4 regions of the Neobacillus phoenicis genome follow, and region 1 is predicted to be linked to each of the others. Evidence: a T-box and tRNA genes for the amino acid it is inferred to sense, from the RefSeq annotation. Region 1 holds a T-box; the other regions hold tRNA genes.
What was found. The T-box of region 1 lies ahead of proS (proline--tRNA ligase). A T-box ahead of a tRNA ligase gene usually reads a tRNA of that ligase, here a tRNA-Pro.
Positions count from the first base shown of each region.

Region 2: it has a tRNA-Pro gene. The T-box ahead of proS (proline--tRNA ligase) is inferred to sense a tRNA for this amino acid. The anticodon was not compared.
Region 3: it has a tRNA-Pro gene. The T-box ahead of proS (proline--tRNA ligase) is inferred to sense a tRNA for this amino acid. The anticodon was not compared.
Region 4: it has a tRNA-Pro gene. The T-box ahead of proS (proline--tRNA ligase) is inferred to sense a tRNA for this amino acid. The anticodon was not compared.

Region 1 is NZ_CP154847.1:3,703,057-3,709,862, forward strand. It holds gene proS (proline--tRNA ligase) at 263-1,693, opposite strand; T-box leader at 1,770-1,985, opposite strand; gene AA0X95_RS19180 (cupredoxin domain-containing protein) at 2,439-3,329, shown strand; gene AA0X95_RS19185 (PepSY-associated TM helix domain-containing protein) at 3,378-3,968, opposite strand; gene AA0X95_RS19190 (sensor histidine kinase) at 4,025-5,302, opposite strand; gene AA0X95_RS19195 (response regulator transcription factor) at 5,312-5,983, opposite strand; gene AA0X95_RS19200 (ABC transporter permease) at 6,071-6,806, opposite strand, start outside.
Region 2 is NZ_CP154847.1:1,728,231-1,735,036, reverse strand. It holds gene glgB (1,4-alpha-glucan branching protein GlgB) at 1-121, opposite strand, end outside; tRNA gene AA0X95_RS08950 (tRNA-Glu) at 1,048-1,119, opposite strand; tRNA gene AA0X95_RS08945 (tRNA-Ser) at 1,135-1,225, opposite strand; tRNA gene AA0X95_RS08940 (tRNA-Asn) at 1,229-1,303, opposite strand; tRNA gene AA0X95_RS08935 (tRNA-Ile) at 1,312-1,388, opposite strand; tRNA gene AA0X95_RS08930 (tRNA-Gly) at 1,395-1,468, opposite strand; tRNA gene AA0X95_RS08925 (tRNA-His) at 1,477-1,552, opposite strand; tRNA gene AA0X95_RS08920 (tRNA-Phe) at 1,585-1,660, opposite strand; tRNA gene AA0X95_RS08915 (tRNA-Asp) at 1,667-1,743, opposite strand; tRNA gene AA0X95_RS08910 (tRNA-Met) at 1,747-1,820, opposite strand; tRNA gene AA0X95_RS08905 (tRNA-Ser) at 1,994-2,086, opposite strand; tRNA gene AA0X95_RS08900 (tRNA-Ile) at 2,104-2,180, opposite strand; tRNA gene AA0X95_RS08895 (tRNA-Met) at 2,342-2,418, opposite strand; tRNA gene AA0X95_RS08890 (tRNA-Ala) at 2,437-2,512, opposite strand; tRNA gene AA0X95_RS08885 (tRNA-Pro) at 2,529-2,605, opposite strand; tRNA gene AA0X95_RS08880 (tRNA-Arg) at 2,612-2,688, opposite strand; tRNA gene AA0X95_RS08875 (tRNA-Leu) at 2,702-2,790, opposite strand; tRNA gene AA0X95_RS08870 (tRNA-Gly) at 2,796-2,870, opposite strand; tRNA gene AA0X95_RS08865 (tRNA-Leu) at 2,884-2,968, opposite strand; tRNA gene AA0X95_RS08860 (tRNA-Lys) at 2,983-3,058, opposite strand; tRNA gene AA0X95_RS08855 (tRNA-Thr) at 3,067-3,142, opposite strand; tRNA gene AA0X95_RS08850 (tRNA-Val) at 3,315-3,390, opposite strand; rRNA gene rrf (5S ribosomal RNA) at 3,399-3,515, opposite strand; rRNA gene AA0X95_RS08840 (23S ribosomal RNA) at 3,645-6,580, opposite strand; rRNA gene AA0X95_RS08835 (16S ribosomal RNA) at 6,787-6,806, opposite strand, start outside.
Region 3 is NZ_CP154847.1:2,673,227-2,680,032, forward strand. It holds rRNA gene AA0X95_RS13855 (23S ribosomal RNA) at 1-1,791, shown strand, start outside; rRNA gene rrf (5S ribosomal RNA) at 1,871-1,987, shown strand; tRNA gene AA0X95_RS13865 (tRNA-Val) at 1,998-2,073, shown strand; tRNA gene AA0X95_RS13870 (tRNA-Thr) at 2,308-2,383, shown strand; tRNA gene AA0X95_RS13875 (tRNA-Leu) at 2,455-2,539, shown strand; tRNA gene AA0X95_RS13880 (tRNA-Gly) at 2,552-2,626, shown strand; tRNA gene AA0X95_RS13885 (tRNA-Leu) at 2,632-2,720, shown strand; tRNA gene AA0X95_RS13890 (tRNA-Pro) at 2,734-2,810, shown strand; tRNA gene AA0X95_RS13895 (tRNA-Ala) at 2,821-2,893, shown strand; tRNA gene AA0X95_RS13900 (tRNA-Met) at 2,915-2,988, shown strand; tRNA gene AA0X95_RS13905 (tRNA-Ser) at 3,022-3,114, shown strand; tRNA gene AA0X95_RS13910 (tRNA-Tyr) at 3,134-3,218, shown strand; tRNA gene AA0X95_RS13915 (tRNA-Trp) at 3,224-3,294, shown strand; gene AA0X95_RS13920 (Fpg/Nei family DNA glycosylase) at 3,874-4,683, shown strand; gene AA0X95_RS13925 (helix-turn-helix transcriptional regulator) at 4,846-5,487, shown strand; gene AA0X95_RS13930 (pyruvate, water dikinase regulatory protein) at 5,505-6,320, shown strand; gene ppdK (pyruvate, phosphate dikinase) at 6,323-6,806, shown strand, end outside.
Region 4 is NZ_CP154847.1:749,817-756,622, reverse strand. It holds gene AA0X95_RS03985 (DUF4179 domain-containing protein) at 1-541, opposite strand, end outside; gene AA0X95_RS03980 (sigma-70 family RNA polymerase sigma factor) at 538-1,047, opposite strand; tRNA gene AA0X95_RS03975 (tRNA-Arg) at 1,502-1,575, opposite strand; tRNA gene AA0X95_RS03970 (tRNA-Asn) at 1,654-1,728, opposite strand; tRNA gene AA0X95_RS03965 (tRNA-Ile) at 1,745-1,821, opposite strand; tRNA gene AA0X95_RS03960 (tRNA-Gly) at 1,824-1,897, opposite strand; tRNA gene AA0X95_RS03955 (tRNA-Cys) at 1,903-1,976, opposite strand; tRNA gene AA0X95_RS03950 (tRNA-Gln) at 1,981-2,052, opposite strand; tRNA gene AA0X95_RS03945 (tRNA-His) at 2,066-2,141, opposite strand; tRNA gene AA0X95_RS03940 (tRNA-Tyr) at 2,149-2,233, opposite strand; tRNA gene AA0X95_RS03935 (tRNA-Phe) at 2,263-2,335, opposite strand; tRNA gene AA0X95_RS03930 (tRNA-Asp) at 2,526-2,602, opposite strand; tRNA gene AA0X95_RS03925 (tRNA-Met) at 2,606-2,679, opposite strand; tRNA gene AA0X95_RS03920 (tRNA-Ser) at 2,845-2,937, opposite strand; tRNA gene AA0X95_RS03915 (tRNA-Met) at 2,946-3,019, opposite strand; tRNA gene AA0X95_RS03910 (tRNA-Ala) at 3,038-3,110, opposite strand; tRNA gene AA0X95_RS03905 (tRNA-Pro) at 3,133-3,209, opposite strand; tRNA gene AA0X95_RS03900 (tRNA-Arg) at 3,217-3,293, opposite strand; tRNA gene AA0X95_RS03895 (tRNA-Leu) at 3,307-3,395, opposite strand; tRNA gene AA0X95_RS03890 (tRNA-Gly) at 3,404-3,475, opposite strand; tRNA gene AA0X95_RS03885 (tRNA-Leu) at 3,489-3,573, opposite strand; tRNA gene AA0X95_RS03880 (tRNA-Lys) at 3,588-3,663, opposite strand; tRNA gene AA0X95_RS03875 (tRNA-Val) at 3,958-4,033, opposite strand; tRNA gene AA0X95_RS03870 (tRNA-Glu) at 4,038-4,112, opposite strand; rRNA gene rrf (5S ribosomal RNA) at 4,154-4,270, opposite strand; rRNA gene AA0X95_RS03860 (23S ribosomal RNA) at 4,352-6,806, opposite strand, start outside.

The DNA.
Region 1 (6,806 bases):
TACCTACTATACAATTCGCTAGGATGACGTAAATTCCTTTTAATAAAAATTTTTTCTACACAATTTTGGATTATTTCTACATAAAATCAGGGTTTTTCTACACGAAATCAAATTAATTCTACACAATTTTTTGATTTTTCTACACAAATTCTTGTTTTTTCTACACAAAATTAAGCTAATTCTACAAAACCATAGCGCTCACCAATAATAACCGCCACCCCAAACAAAAAAGGCCCTTCCATAAAGGAAGAGCCCACAAATCTTAGTATGCTTTTGCCCAATAAACCATCTTATTAGCTTCTTTGCCGCAGCATACACATTTATCAGAAACTTGTTCTTGCTCAAATGGCATACATCTTGATGTTGCCCCTGTTTCTTCTTTGATTTTTTCCTCACAGGCTAAATCTTCACACCACATAGCTTTGATAAAGCCTGGTTTTGCTTCTAGAGTTTCTTTTAACTCAGGAAGTGTAGTCGCTACAGAAGTTCTTTCTTCGCGATGATTCAATGCTTTGTTGTATAGATTAGTCTGAATTTCATCCAATAATGTAACAAGTTTTGTTTCTAACTCTTCCATAGGAACAATCACTTTTTCTAAAGTATCACGTCTTACTAATACAACCTGTTTATTTTCAATGTCTTTTGGTCCAACTTCTAAACGAACTGGAACACCTTTCATTTCATACTCATTGAATTTCCAGCCAGGCTTTTTATCGCTTGCGTCAATATCAACACGTGCGACCTTCCCAAGCGACTTTTTCAAATCATATGCAAAGTCCAGCACGCCTTCTTTATGCTGAGCGATAGGCACAATCATCACTTGTGTTGGAGCCGCTTTTGGAGGAATGACAAGACCGCGGTCGTCACCATGCACCATGATTAATGCTCCAATGATTCTTGTTGTAAAGCCCCACGATGTTTGGTGAACATATTGTAGTTTACCTTCTTTATCCGTGTACTGAATGTTAAAGGCTTCCGCAAAACCTGTACCGAAGTGGTGAGAGGTACCAGACTGTAATGCTTTTCCGTCATGCATTAAGCTTTCAATTGTAAATGTCGCTTTCGCACCAGCAAACTTTTCTTTTTCCGTTTTTTGTCCTTTTACAACTGGAATCGCAAGAATTTCTTCACAAACTGCAGCATATACATTTAACATTTTAATGGTTTCTTCCATTGCCTCTTCATCCGTTGCATGGGCAGTATGGCCTTCCTGCCATAAAAACTCTAATGTACGTAAGAATGGACGTGTTGTTTTTTCCCAACGAACAACGTTAGCCCATTGGTTATAAAGCTTTGGTAAATCTCTGTACGAATGAATGATATTGCTATAGTGCTCACAGAAAAGAACCTCTGAAGTTGGACGAACAACCAAACGCTCTGCTAACTCTTCAGAACCACCGTGTGTAACCCAAGCTACTTCAGGAGCAAAACCTTCGACATGGTCTTTTTCCTTCTGCAGTAAGCTTTCTGGAATGAATAAAGGCATATAGACATTTTCATGTCCTGTTTCTTTGATTCGACGATCTAATTCATTTTTAATGTTATCCCATAAAGCATATCCATACGGACGGATAATCATCGATCCGCGGACGCTTGAATAGTCGATTAAATCAGCTTTTGTTACAACATCTGTATACCACTGTGCAAAGTCCTCATCCATCGCAGTGACATCTTTTACAAATTCCTTTGCCATTTTGACACCTCATTAAATTTATTAAAATAAATACAACAGAACTTCCGCTATAAATACAAAAAGACCCTAATCCCAAAAAAGGGACCAAGGTCTGGCGGTACCACCCTAAATTCATAAAGCATTCGCTTTAAACTCTTTGCATGATAACGGATTTGATCCGCATGTATCTTCATAATTTCCGATACAGAACTCAGAGGCAGGTTCAAATGACCGTCTTAAGAAACCTCACACCAATGGTTTCCTCTCTTTGTAAGACAAACTTCATTTTACTAATCCCCGTCATCGTTTCAATAGTATTTTTGAAGAAATTATATATTTCATCTTCATAAAAGTCAATTCGAAAAGGGAATATTTCGCGACAAAGTGTGAGGAAATTTAGAATTGGCTTTAAACTAGAGGATAAAACGTGTAAAATTCAAGTAATTAAGTAAAGAGGTGACTTTCATGTCAAAAGAAGAAAAGGAACCGGTCGACGGAGAGAAAGCATAGAAAGAATTTTCACTTGAATACATTAGAATGCAAAATGAAGCACTTAAACGAATTTACAAAAATACGATTGATAAAGAGAAAAAAGACTAGAACTGACTCCAAAATTCCTTCCTCCACCTATTTCCTCAGCAAGATTCATAAAACGTTCATACAAATCTCTTAATAGACCATTTTGAAACCATAATTTGCATTTATAATACTCATATGTTGTTTATTTTATTAAATTGGATAAGCCCACATTTGAGGAGACAAAAAGATGACTATTTTTTCAATTATATCGGCAGTGATCGTTGCGTTAGGGACCGGTTATTCTATTTTTCTTGTATACCGTAATAAAATTAAGCTAAATAACACCCCGGGTATCCTGCTTAGCATGGTGATTGCCATTATTAGTGGCTTGTTAACCGGCAGTATCATTGGAATCCTTTCGGGCGAGACATTCTTAGCCGTTGGCGTCAGCATGATCATTGGATTCGTTATTGGCTTCTTAGCAGGACACCCAATTGGGTTACTAGCAATACTGATGTCATCCATCTTTGGATTAATTGGGGGAATTAATGGAGCCATTCTTGGGTTATTCCTACAATATATCAACCCTAGCATTTTATTAGGTATATTATTAGGTTTCTATATTGTTATTATCGGATTTGTAATTGTCTACATTTATGTGACTACAAATAATAAATTTTCTATCGATACCAATGAGCTATCACCTTTTGCCATAATTGCAGGTGGAGTTGTACTCGTCTCACTGTTTTTGTTTATGTATAGCACGGATATGGTAAAAGTTCCTGGAAAAAGCGAGACGGCACAAACCGAAGCTAAAATGGAAACCGGTACCCAGAAAATGGCTAAAACAGAGGTGGATGTCACGAAAGAAAGCTCACCTAAAGTAAAAATGCTCGTTACAGAAACTGGATACACACCAAACGTCATTCGTGTAAAAAAAGGCATTCCTGTAGTACTCGAAATTAACAATCCACTGGAAGATAGCTGTTTATCTACATTTAAGATTCCAGACTTTGATTTAAACGATGTTAATTTAAAAGTTGGTACAACGAATCTCACTTTTACTCCTGAGAAAAGTGGCGAATTTACATTTAGCTGCGGAATGGAAATGTTTAAAGGCACCATCATTGTTGAATAGTATGCAAAAAAGGCTGACTATTTTGTCAGCCTTTTTCGGGTATTTGCCTTACAAAACTTCCAGATCTTCTAATTGACGCTTTTTTCTCTTTCTATCGGCACGCAGAATTTGAGTAGATAAATAGATACCTGAACCAGTAAGGAACATCATAGCGATAGCCGTTAGATCTATCAGCCATTTCACATTTGTATTTCCGATTCTACCTTCATGAAGACCACGGATGGTGCTCATGAATGAGCCTTGTCCCATTCCTTCACCACGAACTCCTTCAGGAAAATTCCTATTCCGCCCAAAGCCAGGAGACCCTTGAAATTGGCCATTTTCATTTGTGCCATTCTGCCCCTCGATGCCAGCTTGTCCTTGAGATTGACCGTTGCGAATAAACCCATTCTGCCCCTGGATTTGACCACTTATTTGCCCGGCACCCTGTCTAAATTGCCCGCGATTGAACTGTCCTGGTTGAAAGTTCCCTCTATCCCCTTCGAATTGAGTTTGTCCCATTAACCAAGGTTCGTTCATTAATAATCCAGTAAGCGACTCCATAAAAATTAATACTGAAGCTATTAACCCTATCCATAAGTGTGCTTTTCTTACTTTCTTCATTACTGCGTTTCTCCTCTCAACGATTGTTCTTTCCATTTATAAGCCCATTATGTGGAGGTTTCCTTAAGATTTCCTTAAAAAAGAACCCAAAATTAATTTTTTTGGGCTCTTGGGAAAATAATCTCAATTGTTGTTCCTTGACCAAGGATACTTTGAACCTTTGTCCTTCCATGGTGTTTCTCAATAATCCACTTAGCAATAGATAACCCCAAACCTGTTCCTTCAGCCGCAGTACGAGCTTTGTCACTTTGATAAAAACGATCGAAAATTTTTGGAATATCTTCTTCTGGGATTCCAATCCCGTTATCTTTCACTTCCAAGTAAATCGACGAGTGACTTTGTCTACAGGATAACAGGATTTCTCCCCCCTCCTTTGTATATTTCATTGCATTATCCAATAGAATGACAATAAGCTGGTGAATTCTTTCTTTATCCGCGAAAAATTCAACAGGTTCAAGCGCACTGAACTGAAGCGTTTTTTCTTGGTACATAGCAATTTCTTCATAATGATGAATAATTTCTTTTAATAGTTCATCTAGCCGAAAAGTTTTTTTCTTCATTTCAATTTGATCGGAATCAGATCTTGCCAACGTCAATAAATTAGCAACGAGTTTCGAGAGTCTTCGTGATTCGTTTGAAATCGCGGATATATCTAAAATTTTGTCCTGAATAGTTGCGTTTGGTGATCGAAAAAGAATATCCGTTTTTGCCTGGATTACTGCTAAAGGGGTTCTTAATTCATGTGATGCATCCGAAACAAATTCAGTCTGCTTTTGCCAAGCTCTTTTAATTGGGACGAGTGCCTTTCCTGCTAAGAAATATCCAGAGATTACAGCTAATACCACTCCAATTCCAATACCCACTGTAATAATTAATAATAGCCGGTTGAGTAATTCTTTTTCAGAGTTAACGTTTCGAATAAATTGAACCGTCACTTTCCCTAATTCAGGATGGTCAACTTCGAACGCTACATACCTATAAGAAAACTCCTCCACTTCTACGTCCTCTAGGCTGTTTAATGCCTTAGGACGAATAGCGTTTTCATAATCGAGAAACAGGTTAGCTTCACGATTCTGCTCTCCTATAAGTTTTTTATTTTCATCCCATATTAATGTCATAATTCTTGGATCTCTTCGCATGAACCGTAAAAATTGCTTTCCTTCTCCCTCTCGAACGTCATCTTTATCAGGCCCAATTCCAGGTCTTGGTTGTTCCTGAAAGTGGTCAAGAGACTCCTGTAACGACTGATTGACATCCTTATATAATCTACTTTCCGTATAAAAATAGATGGTGCTTCCAAGAATGCTAATAAGTACAATAAAGACAATGGAATTAATATAAGTTAATCGTATATGTGTTTGTCGGAACATTTGCGCCCCCTACTCTTCGTTAAGCATATAACCTACGCCACGAATCGTTTTTATATCAACATGATACCCTGAAGGTTCAAGTTTTTTACGAAGATGATGCATGAAGACCTCAACGATAGCTATTGTTGTATCAGAATCGAAACCCCAGACACGATCATATATTTGTTCTTTTGTTAAAATAGCCCCTTTATTTTGAATCAGATATTCTAATAACTCATATTGTTTCGAGGTAAGTTTAATTGGATCTCCATTTACAAGAATGTCTCTTTCTTTTCCCAACAATTCAATTTCACGATATTGAAGAGTCTGATTGGTTGTTAGGCTGCCACTTCTACGTAATAATGCACGAATTCTTGCTTTTAACTCAGCCGCTTGAAATGGCTTCACTAAGTAATCATCTCCGCCGCTATCAAGTCCCTTCACACGGTCCTCAAGGGAATCTCTGGCAGTTAGAAAAAGGACTGGTATTTTTAAGCCTTCTTTTCTAATTGTCTGGAGTACCTCAAATCCATCGATTTCAGGAATCATGACATCTAAAACAATGGCATCATGGATATTTTGCATGGCTAGAAATAAAGCATCTTCACCGTTCGTTGCTTGGTCTACCTCGAATTCGTCTGATAAAAGTTCAACAATCGATTCCAGTAACGAAAGATTATCTTCTACAACAAGTAAACGCATCTCTCTATCTCTCCTAGTAAAAAAGTCTATTTTAAATTATATAGGATACAAAGTGGCCCCAAAAGAAGCGAACCGCTTTTTCTCTGTTTATTCATACCGCAGAGCTTGAATAGGATTCAATTTGGATGCCTTATTTGCAGGGAATACACCAAATATCACACCAACAGCCAACGAGAATAAAAACGATAATACCATTACAGATGAAGTAAACGATACGGTTAAACTTAATAAAGAGGATAATATTTTCCCTATGCCTACTCCAGCTAAAATCCCAATAACCCCTCCTACTCCACTTAAAACGACCGCTTCAATCAGAAATTGTAACAGGACATCTCGTCTTTTCGCCCCGATTGCCTTACGAATACCAATTTCTTTTGTTCGTTCTGAAACAGATACTAACATAATATTCATAATACCTATTCCTCCAACAAGTAGAGAAATACTTGCAATCCCGCCAAGCATCATAGTCATCGTATCTGTCACAGAACTCATCGTATCCATTAAATCCTGCTGGTTTGTTACACTATAGGAATCACTTTTATTAGGAAATAACGAAGCCATTTTCATTTCCACTTCGTTCATGACATAGTCCATTTGGTCTTCGCTTTTTCCTTGAAGATATACTTGATTAATTGTTGTACTCTTGACTAAACGCTGGCCCGTACTTAGTGGGACGATAACCACATTATCACCGCTTTGTCCAAGTGAACTCCCTTTTGATACTAGGACACCGACTACTTTAAAGGATGTTCCCTCAATTTGAATGTATTGACCCACTGGGTTTTCTGCACCAAAAAAGGTAGAAGCCGTATCTGCTCCGATT
Region 2 (6,806 bases), 2.0 Mb from region 1:
TATATACTTGGTCGGAATTCTTGAAGATATGAGCGCCAAAGAGCTGATGACTCTGAAAGAAGTTTCCTTCATGAAATAAGTGCAGCTGATAATCAGTAGGAAATAACGTGTTCACTGTCATGGCTAATCTCATCCCCATTGAAAATATGTATTTCAAAAACCAATTATAATTCCAAATGGTTGATATGCCTCCAAAAACTTTTTTATCTTTTCTGACAATTAATGTTGTAAACTGCTATAAAAAGGCATTTTTCAACAATATTCAACACCAAACGACAAATAATCTATCGTAAATCGACAGGAATCTTTAAAGTTTTTTTGATTTTTTTTATAAAAAACCTTTAAAAAAATTATTTGATTTATAACACGTTAAAGTAGTAAATTTTTAAGAAATGCAGTATTTTGTAAGCGTTATCAATTTTGATTCCGGGTGAAAATCCTCTAAATTATTATTTCTCTATAATATTTTCACGGTTGATGAGGTTTGTGATTCTTAAAATGGAATAATGGGACTTTTTAGCTAGTGTATGAGGAAATGGTCACAGAAATGGAGAGATGAATTTTTAAAGCTGCTTTGGTCACATATGAGGGGAAGGACCTAGGGTACTCGATTAGTCTTGAATGTAGCATTTGGTTACGTACATGCCGTCTATGTTACCCATATGGTTGTTTTACGTTGTGTTCGGTCACGTAGGAACCGTCTATGTTACCCATATGGTGTTTTACGTTGTGTTCAGTCACGTAGGAACCGTCTACGTTACCCATACGATTGTTTTACGTTGTGTTCGGTCACGTAGGAACCGTCTACGTTACCCATACGATTGTTTTACGTTGTGTTCGGTCACGTAGGAACTGTCTACGTTACCCATAGGATTGTTTTACGTTGTGTTCGGTCACGTAGGAACTGTCTACGTTACCCATACGATTGTTTTACGTTATGTTTGGTCATGTAAAAAATCCACCTTTCACAATCAATAATCTTAATCCAAGCTTCCTCTAAAAAGAACACAAAAAAACTGATGATAATATATCATCAGTTTTTTTGTATGACCCCTACGGGATTCGAACCCGTGTTACCGCCGTGAAAGGGCGGTGTCTTAACCGCTTGACCAAGGGGCCAAAAATTAAATTATATGGCAGAGAAGAAGGGATTCGAACCCTCGCGCCGGTTACCCGACCTACTCCCTTAGCAGGGGAGCCCCTTGAGCCACTTGGGTACTTCTCTATATGGCTCCGCAGGTAGGACTCGAACCTACGACCGATCGGTTAACAGCCGATAGCTCTACCACTGAGCTACTGCGGAATAATACATGGTGGGCCTAAATGGACTCGAACCATCGACCTCACGCTTATCAGGCGTGCGCTCTAACCAGCTGAGCTATAGGCCCATATTATGGAGCGGGTGATGGGAATCGAACCCACTACATCAGCTTGGAAGGCTGAGGTTTTACCAGTAAACTACACCCGCAAAATAAATGGGGCGACTGATGGGAATCGAACCCACGAATGCCTGAACCACAATCAGGTGCGTTAACCACTTCGCCACAATCGCCGTAATAAAAATTATTTACTTTAAAATATAAATGGTGGCTCAGGACGGAATCGAACCGCCGACACAAGGATTTTCAGTCCTTTGCTCTACCGACTGAGCTACTGAGCCAACATATGGCGGTCCGGACGGGACTCGAACCCGCGACCTCCTGCGTGACAGGCAGGCATTCTAACCAACTGAACTACCGGACCATATTGCGGGGACAGGATTTGAACCTGCGACCTTCGGGTTATGAGCCCGACGAGCTACCAGACTGCTCCACCCCGCGATAATAGAAATTATGAAGTTTGAAATATGCTCCATGTTTTGTTACTGACTGTCCCCATCTCAGAAAGCTTATTCAAGTAGCAGCTCGATGGGTACAACTCGCAGTTTATTCATTGAAGCAACGCTCGTTGCTCCACCCCGCGACGGTAAAAATTTAGTTTTTAAAAAATAATATGGCGGAGGAAGAGGGATTCGAACCCCCGCGCGGTTTAACCCGCCTGTCGGTTTTCAAGACCGATCCCTTCAGCCGGACTTGGGTATTCCTCCATATTATTAAGAATTTCTGGTGGACCTTGTAGGACTCGAACCTACGACCGGACGGTTATGAGCCGTCTGCTCTAACCAGCTGAGCTAAAGGTCCAAGTTGAAGTTTCTATTACCATAATGTTAAAACCGTCTGTCCCCATCTCAGAAAGCTTACTCAAGTAGCAGCTCGATGGTGACAACTCGTAGCATTTTCATAGGAGCTTTGCTCGTTGCTCTAACCAGCTGAGCTAAAGGTCCAAGTTCTGAAAAATTATTTGGTAGCGGCGGAGGGGATCGAACCCCCGACCTTACGGGTATGAACCGTACGCTCTAGCCAGCTGAGCTACACCGCCAAATAGTTATTAAAGTTATGGTGGAGCCTAGCGGGATCGAACCGCTGACCTCCTGCGTGCAAAGCAGGCGCTCTCCCAGCTGAGCTAAGGCCCCAATGTTGTGATAAGGATGGTCGGGAAGACAGGATTCGAACCTGCGACCCCTTGGTCCCAAACCAAGTGCTCTACCAAGCTGAGCTACTTCCCGTAATAATGGCGCGCCCGAAAGGAGTCGAACCCATAACCTTCTGATCCGTAGTCAGACGCTCTATCCAATTGAGCTACGGGCGCATTATTTTAAAAGTGGTGCCGAGGACCGGAATCGAACCGGTACGGTAGTCACCTACCGCAGGATTTTAAGTCCTGTGCGTCTGCCAGTTCCGCCACCCCGGCACATCTGGAGCGGAAGACGGGATTCGAACCCGCGACCCCCACCTTGGCAAGGTGGTGTTCTACCACTGAACTACTTCCGCATATAAAATTAAATGGTGCGGGTGAAGGGAGTCGAACCCCCACGCCTTGCGGCGCCAGATCCTAAGTCTGGTGCGTCTGCCAATTCCGCCACACCCGCATATTCATTTGAAATGGTGAGCCATGAAGGACTCGAACCTTCGACCCTCTGATTAAAAGTCAGATGCTCTACCAACTGAGCTAATGGCTCGTACCAAATGGTGCCGGCGAGAGGACTTGAACCCCCAACCTACTGATTACAAGTCAGTTGCTCTACCAATTGAGCTACACCGGCAAATAGTTTGGAAAAAATATTAGATTTTACACGCTGTCCTTGTAAACGTCATCCTGACCTCAGAAAGCTTATTCAAGTAGCAACTCGGTCAGTATGCTGAAGATTATTCAGGAAGCATATTCGGTCGTGCTCTACCAATTGAGCTACACCGGCATTTAGTAAGGAAAATATATGGTGGAGGATGACGGGATCGAACCGCCGACCCTCTGCTTGTAAGGCAGATGCTCTCCCAGCTGAGCTAATCCTCCATATTACAGCCTGGCAATGTCCTACTCTCACAGGGACTTTCGTCCCAACTACCATCGGCGCTGAGAAGCTTAACTTCCGTGTTCGGTATGGGAACGGGTGTGACCTTCTCGCCATAATTACCAGACCATTTATTCGACACTATTTTATTATAATGTCTTTTTCATATTTTGCAAGAGGAAATTTCAATTTTTTCATTCCCTCAAAACTAGATAATGTAGAAGAAGTGTTTGTAAAAAACGAGTTCGCTTAAAACTTGGTTAAGTCCTCGAACGATTAGTATCAGTCAGCTCCACATGTTACCACGCTTCCACCTCTGACCTATCAACCTGATCATCTTTCAGGGTTCTTACTAGCTTGACGCTATGGGAAATCTCATCTTGAGGGGGGCTTCATGCTTAGATGCTTTCAGCACTTATCCCGTCCGCACATAGCTACCCAGCGATGCCTTTGGCAAGACAACTGGTACACCAGCGGTGCGTCCATCCCGGTCCTCTCGTACTAAGGACAGCTCCTCTCAAATTTCCTGCGCCCACGACGGATAGGGACCGAACTGTCTCACGACGTTCTGAACCCAGCTCGCGTACCGCTTTAATGGGCGAACAGCCCAACCCTTGGGACCGACTACAGCCCCAGGATGCGATGAGCCGACATCGAGGTGCCAAACCTCCCCGTCGATGTGGACTCTTGGGGGAGATAAGCCTGTTATCCCCGGGGTAGCTTTTATCCGTTGAGCGATGGCCCTTCCATGCGGAACCACCGGATCACTAAGCCCGACTTTCGTCCCTGCTCGACTTGTAGGTCTCGCAGTCAAGCTCCCTTGTGCCTTTACACTCTACGAATGATTTCCAACCATTCTGAGGGAACCTTTGGGCGCCTCCGTTACTCTTTAGGAGGCGACCGCCCCAGTCAAACTGCCCACCTGACACTGTCTCCCACCCCGATAAGGGGTGCGGGTTAGAATTTCAATACAGCCAGGGTAGTATCCCACCGACGCCTCCACCGAAGCTAGCGCTCCGGTTTCTACGGCTCCTACCTATCCTGTACAAGCTGTACCAAAATTCAATATCAGGCTACAGTAAAGCTCCACGGGGTCTTTCCGTCCTGTCGCGGGTAACCTGCATCTTCACAGGTACTATAATTTCACCGAGTCTCTCGTTGAGACAGTGCCCAGATCGTTACGCCTTTCGTGCGGGTCGGAACTTACCCGACAAGGAATTTCGCTACCTTAGGACCGTTATAGTTACGGCCGCCGTTTACTGGGGCTTCGATTCAGAGCTTCGCTTGCGCTAACCCCTCCTCTTAACCTTCCAGCACCGGGCAGGCGTCAGCCCCTATACTTCGCCTTGCGGCTTCGCAGAGACCTGTGTTTTTGCTAAACAGTCGCCTGGGCCTATTCACTGCGGCTCTTCGAGGCTATTCACCTCAAAAAGCACCCCTTCTCCCGAAGTTACGGGGTCATTTTGCCGAGTTCCTTAACGAGAGTTCTCTCGCTCACCTTAGGATTCTCTCCTCGCCTACCTGTGTCGGTTTGCGGTACGGGCACCTTTTATCTCGCTAGAGGCTTTTCTTGGCAGTGTGGAATCAGGAACTTCGGTACTAAATTTCCCTCGCTATCACAGCTCAGCCTTTACGGAAAGCGGATTTTCCTACTTTCCAGCCTAACTGCTTAGACGCGCATATCCAACAGCGCGCTTACCCTATCCTCCTGCGTCCCCCCATCACTCAAACGATAAAGAGGTGGTACAGGAATATCAACCTGTTGTCCATCGCCTACGCCTTTCGGCCTCGGCTTAGGTCCCGACTAACCCTGAGCGGACGAGCCTTCCTCAGGAAACCTTAGGCATACGGTGGATGAGATTCTCACTCATCTTTCGCTACTCATACCGGCATTCTCACTTCTAAGCGCTCCACCAGTCCTTACGGTCTAGCTTCAACGCCCTTAGAACGCTCTCCTACCACTGACATCTAAGATGTCAATCCACAGCTTCGGTGTTACGTTTAGCCCCGGTACATTTTCGGCGCAGAGTCACTCGACCAGTGAGCTATTACGCACTCTTTAAATGGTGGCTGCTTCTAAGCCAACATCCTGGTTGTCTAAGCAACTCCACATCCTTTTCCACTTAACGTAAACTTTGGGACCTTAGCTGGTGGTCTGGGCTGTTTCCCTTTTGACTACGGATCTTATCACTCGCAGTCTGACTCCCACGGATAAGTCTTTGGCATTCGGAGTTTGTCTGAATTCGGTAACCCGATGAGGGCCCCTAGTCCAAACAGTGCTCTACCTCCAAGACTCTAACTACGTGAGGCTAGCCCTAAAGCTATTTCGGAGAGAACCAGCTATCTCCAAGTTCGATTGGAATTTCTCCGCTACCCACACCTCATCCCCGCACTTTTCAACGTGCGTGGGTTCGGGCCTCCATCCAGTGTTACCTGGACTTCACCCTGGACATGGGTAGATCACCTGGTTTCGGGTCTACGACCACATACTCATTCGCCCTATTCAGACTCGCTTTCGCTGCGGCTCCGTCTCTTCAACTTAACCTTGCATGGGATCGTAACTCGCCGGTTCATTCTACAAAAGGCACGCTATCACCCATTAACGGGCTCTAACTACTTGTAGGCACACGGTTTCAGGAACTATTTCACTCCCCTTCCGGGGTGCTTTTCACCTTTCCCTCACGGTACTGGTTCACTATCGGTCACTAGGGAGTATTTAGCCTTGGGAGATGGTCCTCCCTGCTTCCGACCGGATTTCACGTGTCCGGCCGTACTCAGGATCCACTCAGGAGGGAACGAAGTTTCGACTACAGGGTTTTTACCTTCTCTGACGGGCCTTTCCAGGCCGCTTCATCTACCCCGTTCCTTTGTAACTCCATGTTGAGTGTCCTACAACCCCAAGAGGCAAGCCTCTTGGTTTGGGCTATGTCCCGTTTCGCTCGCCGCTACTCAGGGAATCGCGTTTGCTTTCTCTTCCTCCGGGTACTTAGATGTTTCAGTTCCCCGGGTATGCCTTCAATACCCTATGTATTCAGGTAAAGATACTGTTCCATTACGAACAGTGGGTTCCCCCATTCGGAAATCTCCGGATCAAAGCTTACTTACAGCTCCCCGAAGCATATCGGTGTTAGTCCCGTCCTTCATCGGCTCCTAGTGCCAAGGCATTCACCGTGCGCCCTTTCTAACTTAACCTAAAAGGTTTGTTTCTCTAAATTAATAGAGAGAAAACTAAAATGGCGATTACTCGATGTTTTACTTGACTTCTTCATTACGATTATCTAGTTTTCAAAGAACGATTAAAAAAAGCTTTGAGAGATTGCACTCTCAAAACTAAACAAACAAGAAACAATCAAACAAACATGTTTTGTCTGGCTCATATGTCCAGCTTATATCCTTAGAAAGGAGGTGATCCAGCCGC
Region 3 (6,806 bases), 1.0 Mb from region 1:
TCACTGGTCGAGTGACTCTGCGCCGAAAATGTACCGGGGCTAAACGTAACACCGAAGCTGTGGATTGACATCTTAGATGTCAGTGGTAGGAGAGCGTTCTAAGGGCGTTGAAGCTAGACCGTAAGGACTGGTGGAGCGCTTAGAAGTGAGAATGCCGGTATGAGTAGCGAAAGATGAGTGAGAATCTCATCCACCGTATGCCTAAGGTTTCCTGAGGAAGGCTCGTCCGCTCAGGGTTAGTCGGGACCTAAGCCGAGGCCGAAAGGCGTAGGCGATGGACAACAGGTTGATATTCCTGTACCACCTCTTTATCGTTTGAGTGATGGGGGGACGCAGGAGGATAGGGTAAGCGCGCTGTTGGATATGCGCGTCTAAGCAGTTAGGCTGGAAAGTAGGAAAATCCGCTTTCCGTGAAGGCTGAGCTGTGATAGCGAGGGAAATTTAGTACCGAAGTTCCTGATTCCACACTGCCAAGAAAAGCCTCTAGCGAGATAAAAGGTGCCCGTACCGCAAACCGACACAGGTAGGCGAGGAGAGAATCCTAAGGTGAGCGAGAGAACTCTCGTTAAGGAACTCGGCAAAATGACCCCGTAACTTCGGGAGAAGGGGTGCTTTTTGAGGTGAATAGCCTCGAAGAGCCGCAGTGAATAGGCCCAGGCGACTGTTTAGCAAAAACACAGGTCTCTGCGAAGCCGCAAGGCGAAGTATAGGGGCTGACGCCTGCCCGGTGCTGGAAGGTTAAGAGGAGGGGTTAGCCTTAAAAGCGAAGCTCTGAATCGAAGCCCCAGTAAACGGCGGCCGTAACTATAACGGTCCTAAGGTAGCGAAATTCCTTGTCGGGTAAGTTCCGACCCGCACGAAAGGCGTAACGATCTGGGCACTGTCTCAACGAGAGACTCGGTGAAATTATAGTACCTGTGAAGATGCAGGTTACCCGCGACAGGACGGAAAGACCCCGTGGAGCTTTACTGTAGCCTGATATTGAATTTTGGTACAGCTTGTACAGGATAGGTAGGAGCCGTAGAAACCGGAGCGCTAGCTTCGGTGGAGGCGTCGGTGGGATACTACCCTGGCTGTATTGAAATTCTAACCCGCACCCCTTATCGGGGTGGGAGACAGTGTCAGGTGGGCAGTTTGACTGGGGCGGTCGCCTCCTAAAGAGTAACGGAGGCGCCCAAAGGTTCCCTCAGAATGGTTGGAAATCATTCGTAGAGTGTAAAGGCACAAGGGAGCTTGACTGCGAGACCTACAAGTCGAGCAGGGACGAAAGTCGGGCTTAGTGATCCGGTGGTTCCGCATGGAAGGGCCATCGCTCAACGGATAAAAGCTACCCCGGGGATAACAGGCTTATCTCCCCCAAGAGTCCACATCGACGGGGAGGTTTGGCACCTCGATGTCGGCTCATCGCATCCTGGGGCTGTAGTCGGTCCCAAGGGTTGGGCTGTTCGCCCATTAAAGCGGTACGCGAGCTGGGTTCAGAACGTCGTGAGACAGTTCGGTCCCTATCCGTCGTGGGCGCAGGAAATTTGAGAGGAGCTGTCCTTAGTACGAGAGGACCGGGATGGACGCACCGCTGGTGTACCAGTTGTCTTGCCAAAGGCATCGCTGGGTAGCTATGTGCGGACGGGATAAGTGCTGAAAGCATCTAAGCATGAAGCCCCCCTCAAGATGAGATTTCCCATAGCGTCAAGCTAGTAAGAACCCTGAAAGATGATCAGGTTGATAGGTCAGAGGTGGAAGCGTGGTAACATGTGGAGCTGACTGATACTAATCGTTCGAGGACTTAACCAAGATTTAAGCGAACTCATTTTTTACAAACACTTCTTCTACATTATCTAGTTTTGAGGGAATGATACCTCAAAGTAAATAGTCTGGTAGCAATGGCGAGAAGGTCACACCCGTTCCCATACCGAACACGGAAGTTAAGCTTCTCAGCGCCGATGGTAGTTGGGACGAAAGTCCCTGTGAGAGTAGGACGTTGCCAGGCTATATATTATGGAGGATTAGCTCAGCTGGGAGAGCATCTGCCTTACAAGCAGAGGGTCGGCGGTTCGATCCCGTCATCCTCCACCATATATTCTTAATATTTACGCTGTTTTATCTCTATTTGTAGATTTAGAAAGCGTATACAAACTTATCTATTTTCCGAACTAATGCCGGTGTAGCTCAATTGGTAGAGCACGATCGAATAAGCTTCATGAATTAACTTCAGCATACTGACCGAGCTGCAGCTTGAATAAGCTTAATGAGGTCAGGATGACGATAATTAAGACAGCGTGTACAATCTAATATTTATTCTAAACCTATGCCGGGGTAGCTCAATTGGTAGAGCAACTGACTTGTAATCAGTAGGTTGGGGGTTCAAGTCCTCTCGCCGGCACCATGCTTCTTACTTCTTTGAATAAGATTAGCGGAAGCAAATCAAACTATATGTTTTTTTTTGTAACTTTATTTGCGGGTGTGGCGGAATTGGCAGACGCACCAGACTTAGGATCTGGCGCCGCAAGGCGTGGGGGTTCGACTCCCTTCACCCGCACCATTTCACTTTTATGCGGAAGTAGTTCAGTGGTAGAACACCACCTTGCCAAGGTGGGGGTCGCGGGTTCGAATCCCGTCTTCCGCTCCATAAGTGCCGGGGTGGCGGAACTGGCAGACGCACAGGACTTAAAATCCTGCGGTAGGTGACTACCGTACCGGTTCGATTCCGGTCCTCGGCACCACTTATATTTTTAACGGGAAGTAGCTCAGCTTGGTAGAGCACTTGGTTTGGGACCAAGGGGTCGCAGGTTCGAATCCTGTCTTCCCGACCATTCATATTTTGGGGCCTTAGCTCAGCTGGGAGAGCGCCTGCTTTGCACGCAGGAGGTCAGCGGTTCGATCCCGCTAGGCTCCACTTAAATTATATAACTGATTTGGCGGTGTAGCTCAGCTGGCTAGAGCGTACGGTTCATACCCGTAAGGTCGGGGGTTCGATCCCCTCCGCCGCTACTAAAATACTTATATAATTTTATTTGAAAAAATGGAGGAATACCCAAGTCCGGCTGAAGGGATCGGTCTTGAAAACCGACAGGCGGGTTAAACCGCGCGGGGGTTCGAATCCCTCTTCCTCCGCCATTTTCTTTTATTTATATGTGGAGGGGTAGCGAAGTGGCTAAACGCGGCGGACTGTAAATCCGCTCCCTCCGGGTTCGGCGGTTCGAATCCGTCCCCCTCCACCATTTATAGGGGCATAGTTTAAAGGTAGAACTAAGGTCTCCAAAACCTTCAGTGTGGGTTCGATTCCTACTGCCCCTGTCGAAAATACTATGTAAAAATCCAAGGTCATTCCTTGGATTTTTTTTTTATTAAGAATCTGTTATTCATTGTTGATTTTCGTGTATGTATGAGAATTCATAGGCGGAGAATTTCCGGCTATTGTATATAGAGGTAGCTTGAGAGGCAAAAATAAGCGGAAAAATTCCCGCTATTGTATAAAAAGTGAGCTTAAGAAGAAGAAATAAGCGGAGAATTTCCCTTTAACTGCTCTAAAATAAGACAAAATCCAACGATTTTGATCATATAACCGGAAAAACTCCCCTTATTTATAAGGAAATAAGGGTATTTCCCAATTTAAGCGGAATTTTTCCGGTTATTTTTTCAAACACAGTGAAATCAACATTCAGGTATAACAAAGCCTTTATTAAAAGGACTTTCAACTTATTGGTTGGAGGTCTTTTTTTTATAAGATTCTAATATTTCTAAAAAGCTATACTCACTCAATTCTTTTTCAGATGAAGGTGCAGTACTAAGCACAATGACTATAATGATTCATTTTATATTAACTATTTGGGAAACCTATGTGCACGAATACAATTATATGGAAGGAGTTATTCAATGCCAGAGCTTCCAGAGATGGAAACCTATAAGATCCTTTTAAATCAAAAAATAGCTGGTCAAGTCATTTCAGATATTCAGATCAATAGAGAAAAATCCATTAACCTTAATTCAGAGCTCTTCAAAAGAACAGTTCTTCTTCAAAAAGTAACAAATGTTTATAGAAGAGGAAAGCACCTACTATTCCATCTCCAAAATGGTCAAGTAATGCTGTTGCATTTAATGTTAGGGGGATGGATGTTCTACGGTCTTGAGTCGGAAAAACCTAAACGTACTATCCAAGTCCAAATCTCTTTTGGAGAATATCATCTTTACTTTATCGGACTTCGACTTGGATATCTTCATCTATATAGTCAACAAGAAGCGGAGGAGAAACTCTCCAATTTAGGCCCTGAACCATTGAGTAGCGATTTCTCTTTAAATCATTTTTTAGGAATAATTAGTCAAAAGCATGGTCGATTAAAAACCACTTTACTTGATCAAGAGATTATTGCTGGAATAGGAAATTGCTATTCAGCTGAAATTTGTTTTCATGCTGGAATTTTGCCTACTAAAGACATTGATCAAATAGTTGAATCAAAACGATCCCAACTATATCATTCAATGAGGACAGTTCTTCAGGACGGAATAAAGCATGGTGGTTATATGGAAAATCCTTTATTTAAGGGAGATACCTTAACGGGGGGATTTAATGAGAGATGTAATGTTTATGACCGGGAAGGCAAGAACTGTAATCGTTGTGGGGCCATTATTATAAATGAAATGGTTTCTTCTAGAAAGACATTTTACTGTCCTAATTGTCAAAAGTAACCTAAAACCTGCTGCAATGGCGGGTTTTTATTTTTGATAAAAAAAGTGAAAGTAATTGTTTCGTATTTCACACAAATGTAATATACTATATACAAATAAGTATAACACATTTATAATTAAGCTAACGAATATAACATATTTATTATAAAAAAGGGGGTGGTAATGATTAAACTAACTAAACGTCAGGATGAAATCCTTGAGATTGTGAAACAAAATGGACCGATTACAGGAAAAGAAATTGCAGAAAAGCTTTCGTTAACTAGGGCAGCTTTAAGACCAGATCTTGCCATCTTAACCATGTCGGGAAACTTGGATGCCAGACCGCGTGTGGGGTATTACTTTAATGATAATTTTGAAGTTAAACAGCAAGCGAAAAGGTTTATTCACCAAAAAGTAAATGATTATAAGGCTCACCCAATTGTAGTCGAAAAATCCACTTCCGTTTACGATGCTATTGTTCAGTTGTTTTTAGAAGATGTAGGTACACTTTATGCGGTTGATACGGAAGGGCTTTTAGCAGGAGTGATATCGAGGAAAGACTTACTTAGGGCCTCACTTGGCAATAAGAATCTAAATGACTTACCAGTAAGTGTCATTATGACTAGAATGCCTAATATCATCACCATTGAACCAGAGGAGACATTGTTAGAAGCTGCAAAAAAAATGATTCACAATCACATTGATTCTCTACCAGTAGTCAAGATAGAAGACCAACAGAAAAATACATATTTGCTTGTGGGAAGAATCACAAAAACCACGATTACAAGGGCATATCTAGAAATTATGGGGGAAAAAACAGACTAAGAGGAGTGGCTGTTATTTTGGTACAGAAAGAAGTGGTTTATGTAGTTTCTGACTCAGTGGGGGAAACTGCTGAGTTTGTAGTAAAAGCAGTCGCAACACAATTTAATGGAGGTAATGTGGATATTCGCAGAAGTTCATATGTAGAGGATTTTGAAGATATTGAAGATGTCCTTTTACTAGCGAAAAGAGGCAATTCCATCATTGCTTATACGATTGTTGTTCCTACTTTAAAACTATATTTAGATAGTAGAGCCTTAGAAGAGGGTATATTAGCAGTAGACTTACTTGGTCCATTGATGAATGCGTTCGTAACTCGATTTAATAAGCAACCACATCATCAACCAGGCTTGATGAGAAAGCTGGATGAAGAATATTTCAGAAAAATTGAAGCTATTGAGTTCGCTGTGAAATATGATGATGGTCGTGACCCAAGAGGTATTACAAAGGCTGATATTGTTTTAGTTGGGGTATCCAGAACATCAAAAACGCCATTATCTATGTATCTAGCACATCAGCGCTTTAAGGTGGCCAATGTTCCGTTAGTCCCGGAAGTGCAGCCACCAGATGAATTATTTCAAATTCCAAGAAAAAATTGTATTGGATTAATTATTTCACCAAATAAATTAAACGAAATTCGGACAGAACGTCTGAAGGCTTTAGGGTTAGCTTCGAAAGCAAATTATGCGAGCTTTGAGAGAATATTAGAGGAACTAGACCATGCTGAAAAAATTATGAAGCGTGTTGGCTGCCCTGTTATTGATGTATCTAATAAGGCTGTAGAAGAAACGGCAGGCTTAATATTAGAAGTGTTAAAAAAAGAGAGGAGCTTTTAATCATGGACAAATTCGTTTATTTATTTCATGAAGGAAATGGCAATATGAAAGAATTGCTCGGAGGAAAGGGAGCGAATCTAGCAGAAATGACTAGAATTGGCTTACCTGTTCCATATGGTTTTACCATCACGACTCAGGCTTGCAATGCATACTATGAAGCTAGTAAAACCATTCCAACTATTGTAGAAAAGCAAATGCTAGAAGCACTTGTCTGTTTAGAAGAGAAAATGGGTAAAAAATTAGGCGACCCGGAAAATCCTCTCCTTGTCTCAGTACGTTCAGGTTCCGTTTTTTCCATGCCTGGTATGATGGATACCATCTTGAACTTAGGAATGAATGATGAAACGGTTGTTGGTATGGCAAAGCTGACGAATAACCCTCGTTTTGCTTATGACTCTTACAGAAGATTCATCCAAATGTTCAGTAACGTGGTCCTTGAGATTGATACGTATTACTTTGAACAATTATTAGAAGAAACACGCGAGC
Region 4 (6,806 bases), 2.4 Mb from region 1:
GTCTCATAGAGGCATAAAAATCAGCTTTAAACGGAAGAACCTCTATCGCTTTTGCATAATATCCCTTCTGATCGAGCATTTCTTTTGTCAGATTTTCAGCATCCACTTTCGTTTTTTCGTTATAATCTTTACTTACTAGAAAGACATAGACTTTTTCCGGTTCGTCGCCCTCCATCAATCCTTGACCCACACGTAGACCAGTAACCTCGTACCCGCGTTTCAATCCTTCCTCTCGAACAAGGGCCATCAGCGATTTTTCTCCATTTATATCTATGTCTTTCAAAAACACTTGATTTAAATATGGAATTTTCGATGCGATTTGTGCCATTGCGGGAGATACAAAGGCAGAACCGAAGAACAAACCGCCGACTGCCACAAGTCCTGCTAATGACCCGATAAGTTTTTTCCTCCTGCTCATGCCCTCGAATTTTATCGGCGTTACCTTCTCTTCCCCTTTTGCTTGCTCGATTCCTTTGAACATACGATCCATTACCTCTTCTGGAATTTGGATTTTTTCTAGCTCTCTCTGAATCTTATTCATGAAAGTTCCTCCTTCGGATAGTCCAAGCGGATTTTTTCTAAGGCTCGATAAATTTTCGACTTGACGGTACTGACTGGTGCTTCAACAATCTCCGAAATTTCCTGGAAGGTGTATTCCTGATAATACTTGAGATAAATTAACCGTTTATCGTCTTCATCTAAGGAATGTAGTAGCTCATTTAATAATAAATCGGAATATCTGTCCTCTGTCTGCTGCGTTCCTACTTCTCTAGTGAATGGCAGCTCGACAACTTTTTGTTTCTTTCTTAAAACGTCAATGGATGCATTGATAGTGATTTTCAAGATCCATGTCTTAAAATAATTCAATTCCTTTAAACTGTTCCTGTTTTTAAACGCCCGGTAGGCAACCTCCTGGACGATATCCAGTGAGTCCGCTTGATTCTTCATATACATATAGGCCATTCGATAAATGGAATCTTTATGTGTTTCAAATAAGCTAATAAACAACTTCTCATTTAGGATTCCATCATTGGCAGAAAAGGTCATTTCCTCACCCCTTTTTTCTCTTTACACTATTAGACCGAAACAAAGTTCATTTGGACGAAGAAATTAAAAACAAATTTTTGGGGACAGTCCCCCGGCGCTTTAAAGTAGCGGGGGACTGTCCCCAGCTATGATCCATGGGGACGGTTTTGGTGTTTTTTGCCTAATTATTTGTCCCCACGATTTTAGTGTGTAGTGGACGATAAGTGTTGGAACTGGACGATATGAGGTCAAAAGTGGACGATAAATTTTAAAAAGTGGACGATATCCTGCGGAAAGTGGATGATATATTCTTCAAACCGGTCGATAAGAGGATTCGGGAAGTGTATTCCTAAAGATCCTGTTTGCTTTTTTCCCATCAAGGCGGTCTTAAGCGCCACGAGGTCCATCACTGTGTGCCCTCTACGTCAAAAAAGAGCATAAAAAAAACGCTAAATTTAGCGTTTTCTAGTTTTTACGCGCCTTAGAGGATTCGAACCTCTGACCGTACGCTTAGAAGGCGTATGCTCTATCCAGCTGAGCTAAAGGCGCATTAAGATATGTATTGACAGCGGAAAGTGAGAACTGTAACTCTTCAGCCTCAAGAAAACCTGCCCATAAAATAAAAAATGGCTCCGCAGGTAGGACTCGAACCTACGACCGATCGGTTAACAGCCGATAGCTCTACCACTGAGCTACTGCGGAACAACAGTATAGAGTATGGTGGGCCTAAATGGACTCGAACCATCGACCTCACGCTTATCAGGCGTGCGCTCTAACCAGCTGAGCTATAGGCCCATTGGAGCGGGTGATGAGAATCGAACTCACGACATCAGCTTGGAAGGCTGAGGTTTTACCATTAAACTACACCCGCATGTTTGGAGGCAACACCCGGATTTGAACCGGGGATAAAGGTTTTGCAGACCTCTGCCTTACCACTTGGCTATGCTGCCATGACTGGGCTAGCTGGATTTGAACCAACGCATGTCGCAGTCAAAGTGCGATGCCTTACCGCTTGGCTATAGCCCAATAATATAATAAATGGGGCGACTGATGGGAATCGAACCCACGAATGCCTGAACCACAATCAGGTGCGTTAACCACTTCGCCACAATCGCCATAATTTGGTGGAGGGGGACGGATTCGAACCGCCGAACCCGGAGGGAGCGGATTTACAGTCCGCCGCGTTTAGCCACTTCGCTACCCCTCCACATTAAATTGTTTCATAAAAATAAAAGGTGGCTCAGGACGGAATCGAACCGCCGACACAAGGATTTTCAGTCCTTTGCTCTACCGACTGAGCTACTGAGCCATATTAAAATATTCCCTAATCTTTTATTAAGAAAAGGTCCTTTGCTCAAAAGAACTTCCGTTCTTTTTCGCAGATTGCCGCAGAAGCGTAATCAGGATGTGAGCAATCTGCTCTACCGACTGAGCTACTGAGCCAAATAATGAGCCAAAAAATATATATCAAACAGTAGAGTTAACTACTGGAATAAAAATGGCGGTCCGGACGGGACTCGAACCCGCGACCTCCTGCGTGACAGGCAGGCATTCTAACCAACTGAACTACCGGACCATATTGCGGGGACAGGATTTGAACCTGCGACCTTCGGGTTATGAGCCCGACGAGCTACCAGACTGCTCCACCCCGCGACGGTAAAAAACTATTTAATTTTGAGCATGCACCATGTGTTAAGACCGCCCCGATTTCGGAAAGCCTATTCAAGCTGTGGCTCAATCGTTGCGCTGTAGATTATTCGAAGAAGTTTATTCGAACGTGCTCCACCCCGCGACAACAATATAATTTGAAAAGAGATATGGCGGAGGAAGAGGGATTCGAACCCCCGCGCGGTTTAACCCGCCTGTCGGTTTTCAAGACCGATCCCTTCAGCCGGACTTGGGTATTCCTCCATATTATATAGCGGCGGAGGGGATCGAACCCCCGACCTTACGGGTATGAACCGTACGCTCTAGCCAGCTGAGCTACACCGCCATTTCAATTATATATAGATGGAGCCTAGCGGGATCGAACCGCTGACCTCCTGCGTGCAAAGCAGGCGCTCTCCCAGCTGAGCTAAGGCCCCATATTAGAAAAATAGTTCTGACTGGTCGGGAAGACAGGATTCGAACCTGCGACCCCTTGGTCCCAAACCAAGTGCTCTACCAAGCTGAGCTACTTCCCGTAAAATATGGCGCGCCCGAAAGGAGTCGAACCCATAACCTTCTGATCCGTAGTCAGACGCTCTATCCAATTGAGCTACGGGCGCATTATATTAAAAGTGGTGCCGAGGACCGGAATCGAACCGGTACGGTAGTCACCTACCGCAGGATTTTAAGTCCTGTGCGTCTGCCAGTTCCGCCACCCCGGCAATATGAGAGCGGAAGACGGGATTCGAACCCGCGACCCCCACCTTGGCAAGGTGGTGTTCTACCACTGAACTACTTCCGCATGTAAAATTAAATGGTGCGGGTGAAGGGAGTCGAACCCCCACGCCTTGCGGCGCCAGATCCTAAGTCTGGTGCGTCTGCCAATTCCGCCACACCCGCTAAATTCTTTAAAATGGTGAGCCATGAAGGACTCGAACCTTCGACCCTCTGATTAAAAGTCAGATGCTCTACCAACTGAGCTAATGGCTCTCGAATTAAGATAATTCACTAATCTTTGATTTGCGACGGATGCCCCCGCCTCAGTAAGCTTATTCAAGTAGCAGCTCGGCGTGTGCCCTGATGCTATTTCTTAGAAGCATATTCGATCGTGCTCTACCAACTGAGCTAATGGCTCGTACATAGATGTTTCACTAATCTTTTATTGTGGTAAATCAGATGCTCAAAAGAATTCACGTTCTTTCTCGCAGATTGCCCGCAGAAGCTGACTCGAAGAAGTTCGCAATCTGCTCTACCAACTGAGCTAATGGCTCGTACAAAAATATATGGTGGAGGATGACGGGATCGAACCGCCGACCCTCTGCTTGTAAGGCAGATGCTCTCCCAGCTGAGCTAATCCTCCAAAATGGTGACCCCTACGGGATTCGAACCCGTGTTACCGCCGTGAAAGGGCGGTGTCTTAACCGCTTGACCAAGGGGCCAGATGGAATTTTGACAAAAATAATAGCCCCTATTGGGGCTGGCCTGGCAACGTCCTACTCTCACAGGGACTTTCGTCCCAACTACCATCGGCGCTGAGAAGCTTAACTTCCGTGTTCGGTATGGGAACGGGTGTGACCTTCTCGCCATAGCTACCAGACCTATTTTGTTAGAGAGATCGTTCTCTCAAAACTAGATAATGTAGAAGAAGTGTTTGTAAAAAACGAGTTCGCTTTAAAAATTGGTTAAGTCCTCGAACGATTAGTATCAGTCAGCTCCACATGTTACCACGCTTCCACCTCTGACCTATCAACCTGATCATCTTTCAGGGTTCTTACTAGCTTGACGCTATGGGAAATCTCATCTTGAGGGGGGCTTCATGCTTAGATGCTTTCAGCACTTATCCCGTCCGCACATAGCTACCCAGCGATGCCTTTGGCAAGACAACTGGTACACCAGCGGTGCGTCCATCCCGGTCCTCTCGTACTAAGGACAGCTCCTCTCAAATTTCCTGCGCCCACGACGGATAGGGACCGAACTGTCTCACGACGTTCTGAACCCAGCTCGCGTACCGCTTTAATGGGCGAACAGCCCAACCCTTGGGACCGACTACAGCCCCAGGATGCGATGAGCCGACATCGAGGTGCCAAACCTCCCCGTCGATGTGGACTCTTGGGGGAGATAAGCCTGTTATCCCCGGGGTAGCTTTTATCCGTTGAGCGATGGCCCTTCCATGCGGAACCACCGGATCACTAAGCCCGACTTTCGTCCCTGCTCGACTTGTAGGTCTCGCAGTCAAGCTCCCTTGTGCCTTTACACTCTACGAATGATTTCCAACCATTCTGAGGGAACCTTTGGGCGCCTCCGTTACTCTTTAGGAGGCGACCGCCCCAGTCAAACTGCCCACCTGACACTGTCTCCCACCCCGATAAGGGGTGCGGGTTAGAATTTCAATACAGCCAGGGTAGTATCCCACCGACGCCTCCACCGAAGCTAGCGCTCCGGTTTCTACGGCTCCTACCTATCCTGTACAAGCTGTACCAAAATTCAATATCAGGCTACAGTAAAGCTCCACGGGGTCTTTCCGTCCTGTCGCGGGTAACCTGCATCTTCACAGGTACTATAATTTCACCGAGTCTCTCGTTGAGACAGTGCCCAGATCGTTACGCCTTTCGTGCGGGTCGGAACTTACCCGACAAGGAATTTCGCTACCTTAGGACCGTTATAGTTACGGCCGCCGTTTACTGGGGCTTCGATTCAGAGCTTCGCTTGCGCTAACCCCTCCTCTTAACCTTCCAGCACCGGGCAGGCGTCAGCCCCTATACTTCGCCTTGCGGCTTCGCAGAGACCTGTGTTTTTGCTAAACAGTCGCCTGGGCCTATTCACTGCGGCTCTTCGAGGCTATTCACCTCAAAAAGCACCCCTTCTCCCGAAGTTACGGGGTCATTTTGCCGAGTTCCTTAACGAGAGTTCTCTCGCTCACCTTAGGATTCTCTCCTCGCCTACCTGTGTCGGTTTGCGGTACGGGCACCTTTTATCTCGCTAGAGGCTTTTCTTGGCAGTGTGGAATCAGGAACTTCGGTACTAAATTTCCCTCGCTATCACAGCTCAGCCTTCACGGAAAGCGGATTTTCCTACTTTCCAGCCTAACTGCTTAGACGCGCATATCCAACAGCGCGCTTACCCTATCCTCCTGCGTCCCCCCATCACTCAAACGATAAAGAGGTGGTACAGGAATATCAACCTGTTGTCCATCGCCTACGCCTTTCGGCCTCGGCTTAGGTCCCGACTAACCCTGAGCGGACGAGCCTTCCTCAGGAAACCTTAGGCATACGGTGGATGAGATTCTCACTCATCTTTCGCTACTCATACCGGCATTCTCACTTCTAAGCGCTCCACCAGTCCTTACGGTCTAGCTTCAACGCCCTTAGAACGCTCTCCTACCACTGACATCTAAGATGTCAATCCACAGCTTCGGTGTTACGTTTAGCCCCGGTACATTTTCGGCGCAGAGTCACTCGACCAGTGAGCTATTACGCACTCTTTAAATGGTGGCTGCTTCTAAGCCAACATCCTGGTTGTCTAAGCAACTCCACATCCTTTTCCACTTAACGTAAACTTTGGGACCTTAGCTGGTGGTCTGGGCTGTTTCCCTTTTGACTACGGATCTTATCACTCGCAGTCTGACTCCCACGGATAAGTCTTTGGCATTCGGAGTTTGTCTGAATTCGGTAACCCGATGAGGGCCCCTAGTCCAAACAGTGCTCTACCTCCAAGACTCTAACTACGTGAGGCTAGCCCTAAAGCTATTTCGGAGAGAACCAGCTATCTCCAAGTTCGATTGGAATTTCTCCGCTACCCACACCTCATCCCCGCACTTTTCAACGTGCGTGGGTTCGGGCCTCCATCCAGTGTTACCTGGACTTCACCCTGGACATGGGTAGATCACCTGGTTTCGGGTCTACGACCACATACTCATTCGCCCTATTCAGACTCGCTTTCGCTGCGGCTCCGTCTCTTCAACTTAACCTTGCATGGGATCGTAACTCGCCGGTTCATTCTACAAAAGGCACGCTATCACCCATTAACGGGCTCTAACTACTTGTAGGCACACGGTTTCAGGAACTATTTCACTCCCCTTCCGGGGTGCTTTTCACCTTTCCCTCACGGTACTGGTTCACTATCGGTCACTAGGG